Regions from separate parts of the Micromonospora sp. NPDC049171 genome, predicted to be linked through region 1. Evidence: riboswitches for the same ligand, from Rfam matches in the RefSeq annotation. Region 1 holds a riboswitch; each other region holds the start of a gene.

Evidence for each region. Region 1 has a riboswitch for cobalamin ahead of AB0B14_RS07605 (ribonucleoside-diphosphate reductase subunit alpha). Riboswitches for the same ligand answer to the same signal wherever they lie in the genome.
Region 2: another riboswitch for cobalamin. It lies ahead of AB0B14_RS00635 (acyl-CoA thioesterase); the one in region 1 lies ahead of AB0B14_RS07605 (ribonucleoside-diphosphate reductase subunit alpha).
Region 3: another riboswitch for cobalamin. It lies ahead of bluB (5,6-dimethylbenzimidazole synthase); the one in region 1 lies ahead of AB0B14_RS07605 (ribonucleoside-diphosphate reductase subunit alpha).

What each region holds. Positions count from the first base shown of each region.
Region 1 is NZ_JBEZDJ010000004.1:259,231-263,966, reverse strand. Features, by position in the region: gene AB0B14_RS07610 (enolase C-terminal domain-like protein) at 1-1,149, opposite strand, end outside; cobalamin riboswitch at 1,713-1,929, shown strand; gene AB0B14_RS07605 (ribonucleoside-diphosphate reductase subunit alpha) at 2,124-4,442, shown strand; gene AB0B14_RS07600 (ribonucleotide-diphosphate reductase subunit beta) at 4,544-4,736, shown strand, end outside.
Region 2 is NZ_JBEZDJ010000001.1:177,394-182,129, forward strand. Features, by position in the region: gene AB0B14_RS00630 (copper resistance protein CopC) at 1-1,521, opposite strand, end outside; cobalamin riboswitch at 1,652-1,866, shown strand; gene AB0B14_RS00635 (acyl-CoA thioesterase) at 1,994-2,506, shown strand; gene AB0B14_RS00640 (zinc-dependent alcohol dehydrogenase family protein) at 2,615-3,607, shown strand; gene AB0B14_RS00645 (cellulose binding domain-containing protein) at 4,303-4,736, shown strand, end outside.
Region 3 is NZ_JBEZDJ010000007.1:116,015-120,750, forward strand. Features, by position in the region: gene asnB (asparagine synthase (glutamine-hydrolyzing)) at 1-522, shown strand, start outside; gene AB0B14_RS11355 (SdrD B-like domain-containing protein) at 905-1,945, opposite strand; cobalamin riboswitch at 2,078-2,278, shown strand; gene bluB (5,6-dimethylbenzimidazole synthase) at 2,308-2,937, shown strand; gene AB0B14_RS11365 (aminoglycoside phosphotransferase family protein) at 3,704-4,579, shown strand; gene AB0B14_RS11370 (MFS transporter) at 4,678-4,736, shown strand, end outside.

The sequences.
Region 1 (4,736 bases):
ACGGTTGGTGAGGTCGCCCGAGATCGCGACGTAGTCGAGCACCGACACGTGCTGGACCATCTCGCACAGGCCGACACCGCCGGCGTGGGGGCACACGGGGATGTCGAACTTCGCGGCGAGCAGCAGCACGGCGACGATCTCGTTGATGCTGGCCAACCTGCCGGTGTCCAGTTGGCAGAAGTCGATGGCCCCGGCCTGGAACAGCTGCTTGAACATCACCCGGTTGTGGCAGTGTTCGCCGGTGGCGACGCCGATGGGCGCGACCGCGCGACGGATGGCGGCGTGGCCCAGGATGTCGTCGGGGCTGGTCGGCTCCTCGATCCACAGTGGCTCGAACCGCGCCAGGGCCGTGACCCACTCGATGGCCTGACCGACGTCCCACACCTGGTTGGCGTCGATCATCAGATTGCGGTCCGGGCCGAGGATCTCCCGGGCGATGCCGCAGCGGCGGATGTCGTCGTCGAGGTTGGCGCCCACCTTGAGCTTGACGTAGCCGTAGCCGGTGTCGACCGCCTCCTGGCACAGCCGGCGCAGCTTGTCGTCGCCGTAGCCGAGCCAGCCGGCCGAGGTGGTGTAGGCGGGGTAGCCGGTCCGGTCGAGCTCGGCGAGACGGGCGGCCTTGGTGCTCTCCTTGGCGCGCAGGATGGCCAGTGCCTCGTCCCGGGTCAGCGCGTCGGACAGGTAGCGCAGGTCCGCGATGTCGACGAGCTGCTCGGGGGACATGTCGACGAGCAGCCGCCACAGCGGCTTGTCGGCGACCCGGGCGACCAGGTCCCACGACGCGTTCAGCACGGCGGCCAGCGACAGGTGGACGACGCCCTTCTCCGGGCCGAGCCACCGCAGTTGGGAGTCGGAGGTGAGCAGGCGGTAGACCGCGCCCATGTCCGCCGCCATCGTCGCGACGTCCACGCCGACGAGGCGCTGTGCCTGATGGACCGCCGCCGCGACGACGATGTCGTTGCCGCGACCGATGGTGAAGGTCAGACCGTGGCCCGCGAGTGGCGCGCCCGTGCTGTCGACGCCGTCGGTGTGCAGGACGACGTAGGCCGCCGAGTAGTCGCCGTCCTTGTTCATGGCGTCGGAGCCGTCAGCGGTCAGGGAGGTGGGGAAGCGGACGTCCTCGATGGTGACGGCAGTGATCTGCGGCATGCGCTCCTCGCCCGGCTAGGCTAAAGATCAGATGATCTCTGCGAGTATACGGAGGGCTAATCCGGCACGTCAACGACGTCGATCACCTGTGAATCCAAGACATCCAATGTTTCGGTCCCGATGCGAATGCGTCAGCGCGCTGTCCTCCCGGTCGCCGCATCCGGCCCACGGGCCTCGGCAGCGGCTGCGGCGAGATTCGTGGCGCTGGTAGACACTCTGCGGCGCGACGGCACGTCGTCGTTCACGGACTGTTGATGTGCGCCCGGCGGGATTGGGATATTGCTGCGAGAAGTGGATAGTGCGCGCGGAAGATTGGATGTCCACTTCAGATTCTGACATTGATGGCCGGAAATAAATAGGGATCCTTACGTCTGGAGACTTAATACATCACACCTTTCCGCATGACGGCACCTGCTCGATGTCACGTCCGCGCGGGCGTGGGCTGCCGCCCGCCGGCCTGGTTCGGCGCGGGTCCGGGCGAGCCGGTGACGACCATCACCAGTCACGGCGCCGACACGCCCGGGACCGACATGTGGGGTGTGACAACCGCAGCGTCCCTATATATGGTGTCGAGCGCAGCTGGTTCGGCCGTTCATCCCGAGCGGTCGAGGCAAGAGGGAACCCGGTGGAAATCCGGGACTGTCCCGCAGCGGTGAGTGGGAACGACAGCCGTCATGAGCACTGGGCCACCAATCGGTCTGGGAAGCGACGGCCAGTAGGAGACCGGCGACCCGGTCGTGCCCGCGAGTCCGAAGACCTGCCAGCGCGCCGTGCACCCGCACCCGGGTGGGCGGCGGTCCGAGGCCGCGTGGGACGGCCGACGCCACCTGACCCGCGCCTGCCCGGCGTGGCGTCCGCCGGTGTCTGTCTCCACGCGTCCGAAGGCCATCAGGTCTCGAACTCGCGAGGAGTGAGTGGTGACAGTCACCGAGGTAGTCCCGGCAAGCGGCGACGCGGTCCTGCGGCGGACGCCGATGCAGGTCCGCAAGCGCAACGGCACCACCGAGTCCGTGGACGTCAACAAGATCGTCCGGGCGGTCGAGCGGTGGGCCGACGACCTGACCGACGTCGACCCGATGCGCGTCGCCACCCGCACGATCAGCGGGCTGTACGACGGCGCGACGACTGCCGAGCTGGACCGGCTGTCCATCCAGACCGCCGCCGAGATGATCGGTGAGGAGCCGCAGTACTCCCGCCTCGCGGCCCGGCTGCTGGCCGGCTACGTCGACAAGGAGGTGCGTCGGCAGGGCGTCACCTCGTTCAGCGCGGCGATCCGGGTCGGTCACGCCGAGGGCCTGATCGGGAACGACACCGCCGCGTTCGTCGCCGCGCACGCCGCGATGCTCGACGACGCCATCGACACCGACGGCGACCGGAGGTTCGAGTACTTCGGCCTGCGCACGGTGTACGACAGGTACCTGCTGCGCCACCCCACCAGCCGGCTGGTGCTGGAAACCCCGCAGTACTGGCTGCTGCGGGTGGCCTGCGGGCTGTCCCAGACGCCGGACGAGGCGGTCGGCTTCTACCGGCTGATGTCCAGCCTGGCCTATCTGCCCAGCTCACCGACGTTGTTCAACTCCGGCACCCGGCACACCCAGATGTCCTCCTGCTATCTGGTCGACTCTCCGCGCGACGAGTTGGACTCGATCTACCAGCGGTACGCCCAGGTCGCCAACCTGTCCAAGTTCGCCGGCGGCATCGGCATCGCGTACTCCCGGGTGCGGTCCCGGGGCGCGCTGATCCGCGGCACCAACGGGCAGTCCAACGGCATCGTGCCGTGGCTGCGCACGCTGGACGCGAGCGTCGCCGCGGTCAACCAGGGTGGCCGGCGCAAGGGCGCGGCCTGCGTCTACCTGGAGCCGTGGCACCCGGACGTCGAGGAGTTCCTGCAACTGCGGGACAACACCGGCGAGGACGCCCGCCGCACCCACAACCTGAACCTGGCCAACTGGGTCCCGGACGAGTTCATGCGCCGGGTCGAGGCCGACGAGATGTGGTCGCTGTTCGACCCGCACGAGGTGCCCGAGCTGCCCGACCTGTGGGGGGAACGGTTCGACGCCGCCTACCGGCAGGCCGAGGCGCAGGGTCGCCACGTGCGGCAGGTCCCGGCGCGGGAGCTGTACGGCAAGATGATGCGCACCCTCGCCCAGACCGGCAACGGGTGGATGACCTTCAAGGACGCCGCGAACCGGCTGTGCAACCAGACCGCCGAGGACGGCAACGTGGTGCACCTGTCCAACCTGTGCACCGAGATCATCGAGGTGTCCAGTGACGCCGAGACCGCCGTGTGCAACCTCGGCTCGGTGAACCTCGCCGCGCACCTCACCGACGGCGGCATCGACTGGGACCGGCTGCGCGCCACGGTTCGTACCGCGGTGACCTTCCTCGACCGGGTCATCGACATCAACTACTACCCGACCGCGCAGGCGGCGGCGAGCAACCCCCGCTGGCGGCCGGTCGGACTGGGGCTGATGGGCCTGCAGGACGTCTTCTTCGCGCTGCGACTGCCGTTCGACTCCCCGGCCGCCCGGGAGCTGTCCACCCGGATCAGCGAGGAGCTGTACCTGACCGCGCTGGAGACCTCCGCCGACCTGGCGCGCCGCTTCGGCGCGCACCCGGCGTACGCGCAGACCCGGGCCGCGCGGGGCCAGCTCCAACCCGACCTGTGGGGTGTCGAGGGTACGCAGACCGCGCGCTGGGCCGCCCTGCGGGAACGGGTCGCGGCGGACGGGCTGCGCAACTCGCTGCTGGTGGCGGTCGCCCCGACCGCGACCATCGCCTCGATCGCCGGGTGCTACGAGTGCATCGAGCCGCAGGTGTCCAACCTGTTCAAGCGCGAGACCCTGTCGGGGGAGTTCCTCCAGGTCAACACCGCCCTGGTCCGCGAGCTGAAGGCCCGCGGCCTGTGGACTGACCGGATCCGCTCGGCGATCAAGCGGGCGGAGGGGTCGGTGCAGGACATCGCGGAGTTGCCGGCCGGCGTCCGGGAGTTGTTCCGGACCGCGTGGGAGCTGCCGCAGCGGGCGCTTGTCGACCTGGCCGCCGCCCGCGCCCCGTTCATCGACCAGTCCCAATCGCTGAACCTGTTCCTGGCCGCGCCGACCATCGGCAAGCTCTCGTCGATGTACCTGTACGCCTGGAAGGTCGGGCTGAAGTCCACGTACTACCTGCGCTCGCGCCCCGCCACCCGGATCCAGCAGGCCACCGTCGCGGTGCTCGCCCCGGTGGCGGCCGACGCGGAGGCGCTGGCCTGCTCGCTGGAGAACCCCGAGTCGTGCGAGGCCTGCCAGTGACAGCCGCCGACACCGGCACAGTCGACGCCAGCACCACCGACGCCAGCACCACCGACACGGGCACCACCGACACGGGCACCACCGACACGAGGACCACGCACATGCTGCTCGACCCCGGGATGGACCTCACCCTCCGCCCGATGCGCTACCCGCACTTCTTCGACAGGTTCCGCGACGCGATCCGCAACACCTGGACGGTGGAGGAGGTCGACCTGCACGCCGACCTCGCCGACCTGGACAAGTTGTCGCCGGCCGAGCGGCACCTGGTCAGCCGGCTGGTGGCGTTCTTCGCCA
Region 2 (4,736 bases), on a different contig from region 1:
TACACCGGGGGGTTGGGTCCGCTCCAGCGGTTGCAGGGTGTAGCCGCCGGCGCTCACCGTCGTGCCGGTCGCCAGCGCCGCGCCCGTCGCGTCGTCACCCCGATGCGTGTGCGGCCCCGTACCGGACGAGTGTTGGTGCCCATCGGTCGCGGAGCCCTCCTGCCCCGCGGTGGCCGGACCGCCCGCGGGCTGTCGGGCGTCGCGGCCCGCCGGGGTCTCGTCGCCGGTCCCGATGCGGGCCAGCCCGAACCCGGCCAGCAGGGCGAGCACCAGCCCGCCGACGAGCAGCGCCAGGTGGGTGTTGCTCAGCCGGGACCCGGGCGTCGCGGCGGCGAGGTCGGTGTCGGGCCGTGGTCCGGAATCGACCGCCGGCTCGTCGTCCGTGCTGGCGAGGGGCTTCTCCACCTGATCGGTCGGCGTCGGCTCGACGGTGACGCCCGTGCGGGCCGTGACGACCGTGTCACCCTTGCGCGCCGCCGGCACGGTGGCGGGCCGCCGCCTGTCGCTAGCGGTACGCGCGACGACGCCGGCCGCCGCGCCGACCTCGCCGGCCGTGCCCCCGCTGGTCCTGCCGCCGCCGGCCTGGGCCCCGACGGTCTTGCCAGCGCCGGTCTTGCCAGCGCCGGTCTTGCCTCCGCCGGTCCGGTCCCCGGCGGCCTTACCCCCGACGGTCTTGCCGCCGGTGGTCTTACCAGCGCCGGCCCGGTTCGGAGCACGGGTGCCACCGCCGCGTCGACCGGAGGTCGCCGCCGAGGTACGGCCCCGGCCGGTGGGTGTGCCGGCGGAAGCCGATCGGCGACGCCAGACGACGAACCCGGCCACCGCCCCGACTGCCGCGACCAACGCCAACCCGGTCCAGGCCAGTGCGCCGGGACCGCTCTTGTCGGTCGACCCGGTCTCCGGAGCCGCCGCAGCCGGCGGGGTCGACGGATCGTCCGCCGTGGTCGGCACCGCAGACGCCTGCCCGGACGTGTTGTGCTGCTCGGCCGCGGCCACCAGCGCCGGGTCCGGCTGGGTCGACGGCGGGCTCCACCCCTTCGGCGCTGCCGTCACCCGCCCCTCGTAACGGAAGGTCAGGGTGCCCCGCACGGCGTCGCCGTCCGAGGCGACCGACAGGTAGCTCACCGAATACTGGCCCTTGGCGGGCAGGTGGGCGACGGCCACCACCGCGGGGAACCCCGTCGTGTACTCCCGAGGCTCGAACTTCCCGTTGACCAGGAAGTACTCCCGTACCGGCTTCTCCAGCGGCTGCGGCTCCCCCGGCGACCAGCCGTTGTCGACACGGGTGCCGCCCGGGGCGGTGATCGTGAAGAACGCGTTGGCGGCGGCCTTCTCGGTGAAGAGGAGCCGCACCGACGTCAACGGCTCGCGCACGGTGGCGCCGCTCGCCGGTGTGGACGTGGCGAGGGTCCCGTGCGCCGCGGCGGGTTGGGTGGACGCGAGGAGGGCGACCGCCGAGGCGAGGAGGAACGCGAGGAGGCCCGAGACCACCCGCCCGCAAGTCTGGGGGAGACGACGCATCTGGATATCCTCACCCGCGCGAGACTTTTTTCAAGAGGTGACGATCTTCTTCCTCGAACGACAAAAGTCGACGATGCGGTCATCCGCCGCCGCGGCCGGACGCCCCGGGTGGACAGATCCCCAGGCCAGCTATGCTCCCCGCGGCGCTGGTTCGCCCCGTCGTGACCGGCTGGGCGTCGTAAGAGGGAACCCGGTGGAAATCCGGGGCTGCCCCGCAGCGGTGAGTGGGAACGACCGCCGTCATCAGCACTGGGCCAGTGGCCCGGGAAGCGACGGCCAGTAGGGGACCGGCACGACCGGTCGGGCCCGCGAGTCCGAAGACCTGCCGGCGCCGCGTACACAACCGTGTGCGCTGCCGTCGGCCTCGCGGGTGGGCTGAGCGGGTGACCGGCCGTGCGTGTGGTGCGCGGCCAGATCCTCGTCAGCGTGTCCGCGAACCGGCGGTGTGGGTTCCGAGGGACGGACTACCGCTGTGCACGACACCGCCACCATCGCCGGCCGAGCGCCGTCGGCGTCGCACCTGACCCTGTCGCAGATCATGGACCAGCACCACACCAACCTGATGGGTACGGTGCACGGCGGCCGGATCCTCAACCTCATCGACTCCGTCGCCGGTGTGGTCGCCGCCCGGCACTCCGACGGGCCGGCGGTGACCGCCGCCATCGACGAGACGGCGTTCCTACGCGCGGTGCGGGTCGGCGACGTCGTACACGTCGACGCCCGGATCACCTGGGCCGGCCGCAGCTCGATGGAGGTGGCCGTCAAGGTCACCGCCGACCGGTGGGACCGGGCGGTGCCACCCACCGACGTGGCCACCGCCCACCTGGTCATGGTCGCCATCGACGACGACGGCCAGCCTCGTACCGTGCCGCCGCTGCTACCGGAGACCGACGGGGACCGGCGACGCTACCGGGAGGCGGAGATCCGCCGGAAGCACCGGCTGGCGCTGCGACGCGCGTTGCTCGACGGTGCCGAAGAGGACTGACCCGCGCCCGGCCCGCCCGTGGCGGCGCTGGCGTGGTCCGAGGAACCCGCCCCGCCGCCGGTCCGGTCGGATAACGTCCACGTGAAGACTCGATCACGGAGAGTGTGGATGGTTATGCGCGCTGCGGTGCTGCGGGAGTTCGACGTTCCACTGACGATCGAGGAGATCGATCAACCCACCCCCGGGCGCGGGCAGGTGCTGGTGCGGATCGTCGCCAGCGGCGTCAACCCGCTCGACACGAAGATCCAGGCAGGAAAGGCCGCGCACGCGCGTGTCCAGCCTCCTGCGGTGCTCGGCCTGGACCTCGCCGGCGTCGTCGCGGCAATCGGCACGGAGGTGACCGGCTTCGCGCCCGGAGACGAGGTGTACGGGCTGTGCGGGGGCGTGGGCGACCTGCAGGGTTCGCTGGCCGAGTACGCGGCCGTGGACGTGCGGCTGCTGGCCCGCAAGCCGGACACCCTCTCGATGCGGGAGGCCGCCGCGTTGCCCCTGGCCGCGATCACCTCCTGGGAGGGGCTCGTCGACCGGGCCGGGGTCCGCGCCGGGCAGAAGGTGCTGGTGCACGGCGGTGCCGGCGGTGTCGGCTACGTGGGCGTGCAGCTCGCCCAGGCGCGCGGCGCCGAGGCGTACGCCACGGGCGGGCCGGCGAGCATGCGGGTCATCGAGAGCCTGGGCGCCGTGCCGATCGACTACACCACAAGCAACGTCGAGGAGTACGTGCAGAGATACACCGACGGCGAGGGGTTCGACATCATCGTCGACAACGTCGGTGGCCCGACGCTCGACGCGTCGTTCGCGGCGGTGCGCACCTATCACGGGCATGTCGTCAGCGCGCTGGGCTGGGGCTCACACTCGCTCGCCCCGCTGTCGTTCCGAGGCGCGACCTACTCCGGGGTGTTCACCCTGCTGCCGATGCTGACCGGGCGGGGCCGCGAACGCCACGGCGACATCCTGCGCGAGATCGCGACGTTGGCCGATGCCGGAGCGCTGCGCCCGCGACTGGACCCACGCACGTTCACCCTCGACACGGTCGTGGACGCCCACCGGCTGGTCGCCAGCGGCACCGCCGAAGGCAAGGTCATCGTGGCCGTCGCTGATTGAGTAGAGCCCTTCGTTCACCGCGGAGTGCTCAGCGGTTCTGCGCAGCGGTCGACAACGCTCTATGTTGCCTGGCAGGGAGGTGTGCGCAGGTCAAGGCGGTAAGGAGCCGTTGGCTGGCCCGGCCTTGCAACTGGGAGCAGATTGGGTGCAGGTTGGCGAAGCGGTCTCCGCGCCCGAGGTGCTCACCGACGCCGGACAGAGACGATGGCTCTGACCTGCGGTGATGCGGTCAAACGGTGCGGTGTGACCTCCCAGTAGATGTCGAAGTGGTCAGGCGTTGCTGCTCCCGGGATGGCTGGTGCCGGCCGACCTCTCGGTTCGCCTAAGGCCACGCCTATAGGTCTGCGTCAGATCGATGTGGAGCGTTGCGGGTGAGCTTGGTGGAGTCCGTTGCAGTTCCGTCATTCGAGACTCCGATCCCACGGGCAACGCCCTGACCAGGCGCTTCGGGGTGAAGACCTCTTCGGCGGACCCGAAGTGGCCTACCAGGTAGTGCAGGGGTTTTGGGTCGCTGGTGGTCTTTAGCAGTCCACTCTTCTGCCTGCTCGGCGCTGTGGCCGCTACCGATCAGCCATGGGTGGGCTGTCCGTTGTCCTGCCGGCGGCAGGACTGCCGTGCGTGCCTTGACAGGAAGGCGGAGCAGCAGGACAGTCGACATTCTCATAGACGTCCAGCTATTTACGGCGAGGTGTGCCATGCGGAGGTCGCTGACTGCTGTGGCCGCCATCGCTGTTGCCATGGTCGCGATGATGGCCGCGATCTCGCACGCCAGTGCGGCGAACGCGGCGGCCGGGTGCCGGGTGAACTACGTCGTCACCAGCCAGTGGACCGGTGGCTTCCACGCCGACATCGCGGTCACCAACTTGGGTGACCTGGTCAACGGGTGGACGCTGCGGTTCGCGTTCCCTGCAGTCGACCAGCGGCTCACGCAAACCTGGAGCGCCACCTGGGCCCAGGCGGGCCAGCAGGTCAGCGCGACCAATCTGGGCTGGAACGCGACCCTGGGCACCAATGGCTCCGCGAACATCGGTTTCGTTGGCGCCTGGTCGGGCAGCAACCCCATACCGGCGTCGTTCACGCTCAACGGCGTCACGTGCACCGGCGGCGTCCTGCCCAGCGTGACGCCGAC
Region 3 (4,736 bases), on a different contig from region 1:
ACCGAGGTCGACCACCTGCCCGGCGAGGCGCCGGAGGAGTACCGGATGCGCGAGATGTTCTACCTCAACCTCACCCGGTTCCTGCAGGTGCTCCTCGACCGCAAGGACCGGATGAGCATGGCCCACGGCCTCGAGGTGCGGGTGCCGTTCTGCGACCACCGGCTCGTCGAGTACGTCTACAACGTCCCGTGGAGCCTCAAGGCCTTCGACGGGCGGGAGAAGAGCCTGCTCCGCGCCGCCACCGCCGACGTGCTGCCCGCCTCGGTGGTGGCCCGGCGCAAGAGCCCCTACCCGACCACTCAGGACCCGGCCTACGAGCGCATGCTGGCCGACCGGACCAGGGCTGTGCTGACCGACCCCGGCGCGCCGGTGCGGGCACTGCTCGACGACAACCGCGCCCGCGCACTCGCCGGTGCCAAGCTCGAGGGCGGCGCCCTGGCGGCGGCCCGGCGCAGTGTGGAGATGCTGCTGGGGCTCAACGAGTGGTTGAGTCGCTATCCGGTACGTCTGGAGCTGAACTGACCGGCGCTCCCCCACTCTGCTAGCCCGAATGGAGATGATCATGCGGGTGGTGGTGATCCGCAGCTGGACGCGCCTGCGACCCGGTTGCCGGAGACCGGCCCTCAAACTGACCGACGGGGAAGAACTGGCTTGACCCAGACGGATATATCGGTGCTGGGGGAAAGCTCGTGGGCGAGGCCCTGCGGCGTGATCGCGACACACCATGAGCTCAACCAGGGTCCAACAGTTCAGCGGCAGTCGCGCGGATCGCGCCGTGAGTACGGCCGGAGTCGCGGTGCCGAGGCTCCAGCGAGGTGCTGGAGCCTCGGCGTCCTTCGCCTTGCTCGACGTAGCGGGGGACGCTACAGCGGCCGTGTTCGGCCGCTGGGGCGATCTCGGTCGATCAGGCCTGCAGGCGTACTCGGCGGCGTCGTGCGACAAGCACCAGCGCGATGCCGACCGCGACGGCGACCGCAGCAGCGCCGACGAACAGCATGGTGTTGTCGCCGGTGACCGGCAGGCCCGGGCCGGTGCTCGACGACGCCGACGGTGACGGCGTCATCGAAGTCGGCGTCGTCGTCGAAGTCGGCGTCGAGGTCGGCGTCATCGTCGAGGTCGGCGTCGCCGTCGAAGTGGGCGTCGGCGTCGGCGTCGTCGTCGTCGAAGTCGGCGTCGGCGTCGCGCTCGGCGAGCTCACGGCGACCTTCTTCGCCGCCACGAAGACGCGCGGCTCGTCGCTGTCGTCGGCCCTGACCTGCGCCAGAGTGTGGTCGTCCGCGCCGTTCTCGCCGGCCAGGATCTTCCAGCCCGCCGGGGCGGTGAAGGTCAGCAGGACGTCGCCGGCGGGGAGGCGGGCGAAACGGAACAGGCCCTTGGCGTCTGTGCTGGCCTCGGCGTACGTCGTCTTGCCGTCGGCACTGGTGGCGACGACCTTGACACCCGGGACGCCAGGCGTCCGGGGCGTCCACTCGGCGTCATAGGACTCACCCTGGAAGACGTAGCCGCCGAGATCGTCGAAGACGCCCGCCACCAGCAGCCGCACGCTGGTGATGTTGTCGGCGTCGTTGGCCTCGCCGTTGTCGGCGGCAAGCGAGAAGGCAACGAACCCGTAGCCGGACTGCCACGCCACATGGTTGGTCTTGCCGGTGATCTGAACGGTCTTGGTGGCGCCGGCGGCGAGGTCGAAGCCGGTCGACAGCTCACCGTAGGCGACACCGTCGACGCCCTCGCTGTCGCCGCCGGTGTAGTGCACGTGCCTGGCGTCGACAGAGCTCTTGTTCTTCACCGTGACCGTGATGGTGAAGGTCTCGCCCTCGGCGTAGTTGGCCTTGTCGGCGGCGGAGGTCACCGCGATATCCGGCTTGGGCTCGGCGGCCAGGGCGGCCGCTGCCGGAAGAACGGCCACGAGCACGCCCACGAGGGCGGCGGCGGCAAGTTTGCGCATGGAGGTCTCCGTAATGGGGGCGGGAATCAGCGCGATGCTAACGGCTGGGCGAGTCGCTCCGCTGTCCCAGGACCGCCGGAACACCTTTGGCGAGACAGGCCCCGGGCTCGTCGGGGGCCGCTATGGTGCACGGTGGCACAAACGTTGCGAGGTGCCCCGCGCCAGTGGGGAGAATCGGGAAGCCGGTGTGAGTCCGGCACGGGCCCGCCGCGGTGACCGGGGAGCTGCCACCCACGCGTACCAGACGCAGCCACTGACCCTGCGGGGTTGGGAAGGCGGGTGACCAGCGTAGATCCGGGAGTCCGAAGACCGGCCTCGCGTCATCGACCCCGTCAGGGGCACGAGCGCAGCGGGAGCCTGCCATGAACACCGGACTCTACGAGACCATCCACCGCCGCCGGGACGTACGTGCCCAGTTCACCGGGGCGCCGATCCCGGACGAGACGTTGAACCGGATCCTCACGGCGGCGCACGCCGCACCGAGCGTCGGCCTCTCCCAGCCCTGGGACTTCATCCTGGTCCGCGATCCCGAGCTGCGGCAGGAGTTCCACCAGCACGTACAGCGGGAACGGGACACCTTCGCGGCCACTCTCGACGGTGCGGCGAAGGAACGCTTCACCCGGATCAAGATCGATGGTGTACGCGAGTCGACGTTGTCGGTCGTGGTCACATACGACCCGCAGCGGGGTGGACCGGCGGTGCTCGGCCGTCACGCGATCGCCGACGCCGGCCTCTACTCGGTCTGTCTGGCAATCCAGAACCTGTGGCTGGCCGCGACCGCCGAGCAACTCGGGGTTGGTTGGGTCTCGTTCTACCGGGAGCCGTTCCTGCGCGACCTGCTCGGCATCCCGGCCACCGTCCGCCCGGTGGCGTGGCTCTGCCTCGGCCCGGTCACCCATCTGGAGCAGACGCCGGACCTGGAGCGGCACGGCTGGCGCCAGCGACGCCCGGTGTCGTCGGTGATTCACCACAATCGCTGGACGATGGAGTGACCGAGTTCTGCCGACGCCGATCCAGGGGCCCCCGCTGGCCGAACAGCCGTTCGTGCCCAGGAAGCCTCCGGAGCGAGCAACGGTCGACGGCCTGGTCGGTGAGCCCGTCCGCGGGGCGGCGGGTCAGGAAATGCCAGCACTGCTACGGCCAGGGCCAGCACGGCGACGGCGGCGCGCTTCAACTGTGGGTCTGACGGAAGAACCGGCCGCCGCAGTGCCGGCGGATCCGAATGCCTCACTTTGCACTGACGGAGATGAAATCAGGGTCGACTGCCGTCTTATCCGGACCTTCGCCGCCATCGATCCCTACGGCACCCCTTACCCACTGCGATCAGCACGATCGCCGCGAAAATGCCGCAATGACGACGAAGTACATAGCAGCGGGTAATCAGATCAATACAACGAGGCTAGACATCTATAGATCATCATGAGAGGCTGTTGCAATGCGGGGGGAGTTCGGGGATCGCCGAATTGGTAACCATTTGTGACGAAGCCGCTCCCACCCGTCTCCACCTCACTTAATCAAGAGACGGTCGCAGGAGGAACCGGTCCAGCAACAACTCTTCGTGTCTTTATCGCGCCGCCATGCCGGCTTGCGGTCTAATTGCCGGCACGGACGGTACACCCTGCGCTGACTCACTCTCGTGAGCCCTGGGGCGAGAGTTTCGCATGTCCACAATCCTCGGCATTCTCCGTCGGACTGACGGTACCGAGGTGCACCTGAATGGCGCGACAACGGAAAGCGACTCACGGAAGGTGACCACCCTTGCTGGATCTGGAAGAGATAACTGCGCGGTTCCAGTCGATCGCCGACTACGCGCGCTCGGGAAAGGTGAACCATCGCTGGTTGAGTTCGCTGCCGGAGCAGTTGGCGACCCTGGCCCGCGAGTGGGACCTCGAAATCGGCGCCGAGCTCGGTTCCGAAATCGGCGCCGACTTCTCCTCGGGCGTCTCCTCGGTGGTGCTGGCCTGCACCGGCCCCTTGGGCGACGCGGTGTTGAAGCTCGCGCCGGACTCGTACGCCCTCGCCGAGGAGGTGGCGATGCTGCGGCAGTTCGCCCCGAGCGGACGGGTTCCGGCAGTCCTCGCCGCTGCCAAGGGAGCGGTGCTGTTGGAGGCCATCAAACCGGGCATTCCGGTGGAACAGCTTCCGGAGGCACCGTCCCCCACCGACTACGCGTTGTTCCTCAACGAGCTGCACTCGGCCGGCGATCCGGAGAGCGCGCCCCGGAAGGCCGCCGACTGGCTTGAGCTGATGTACGGCTGGACCGAGCGGGGCGGCCTGGACGTGACGGAATCGCGCCGGATCACGGCGGAGCTCTTTTCCGCACCAGCGGAACGGGTGCTGTTGCACGGCGATCTGCACCTCGGCAATGTTCTCGCGTCCGACACCAGGGGTCTGGTGGCTCGTAGTCCGATTGCCTGTGTCGGCGAACGCTGCTTTGACGCCGCCGATTATGTGCTTGAGGGTTGGGATCGGTCCGCAATGGTGTTTCGGCGTGACGAGTTGGCGCGGGCTGCCGATCTCGATCCCGACCGGCTGGACGCCTGGTGTCGGGCGCTCGCTCCACTCGGGGCGTCGCGCTCCAATACCCCGGAACGCATCGCGGAACTGCTTGCATTCGGGCGAGGTGAGTATTGATGGCCAGGTCCGGATCCAGCGTGTCGGGCTTTCTCACGCGGTTGATCCCTGCTGACTCCCTGCGCCGGAGGCTACTGGCGATCCGACTCGCCGGGGCAATGGGAAAAGGGGTGTTCCTCAGCGGCAGCGTCGTCTACTTCACCCTGCACGTCGGGCT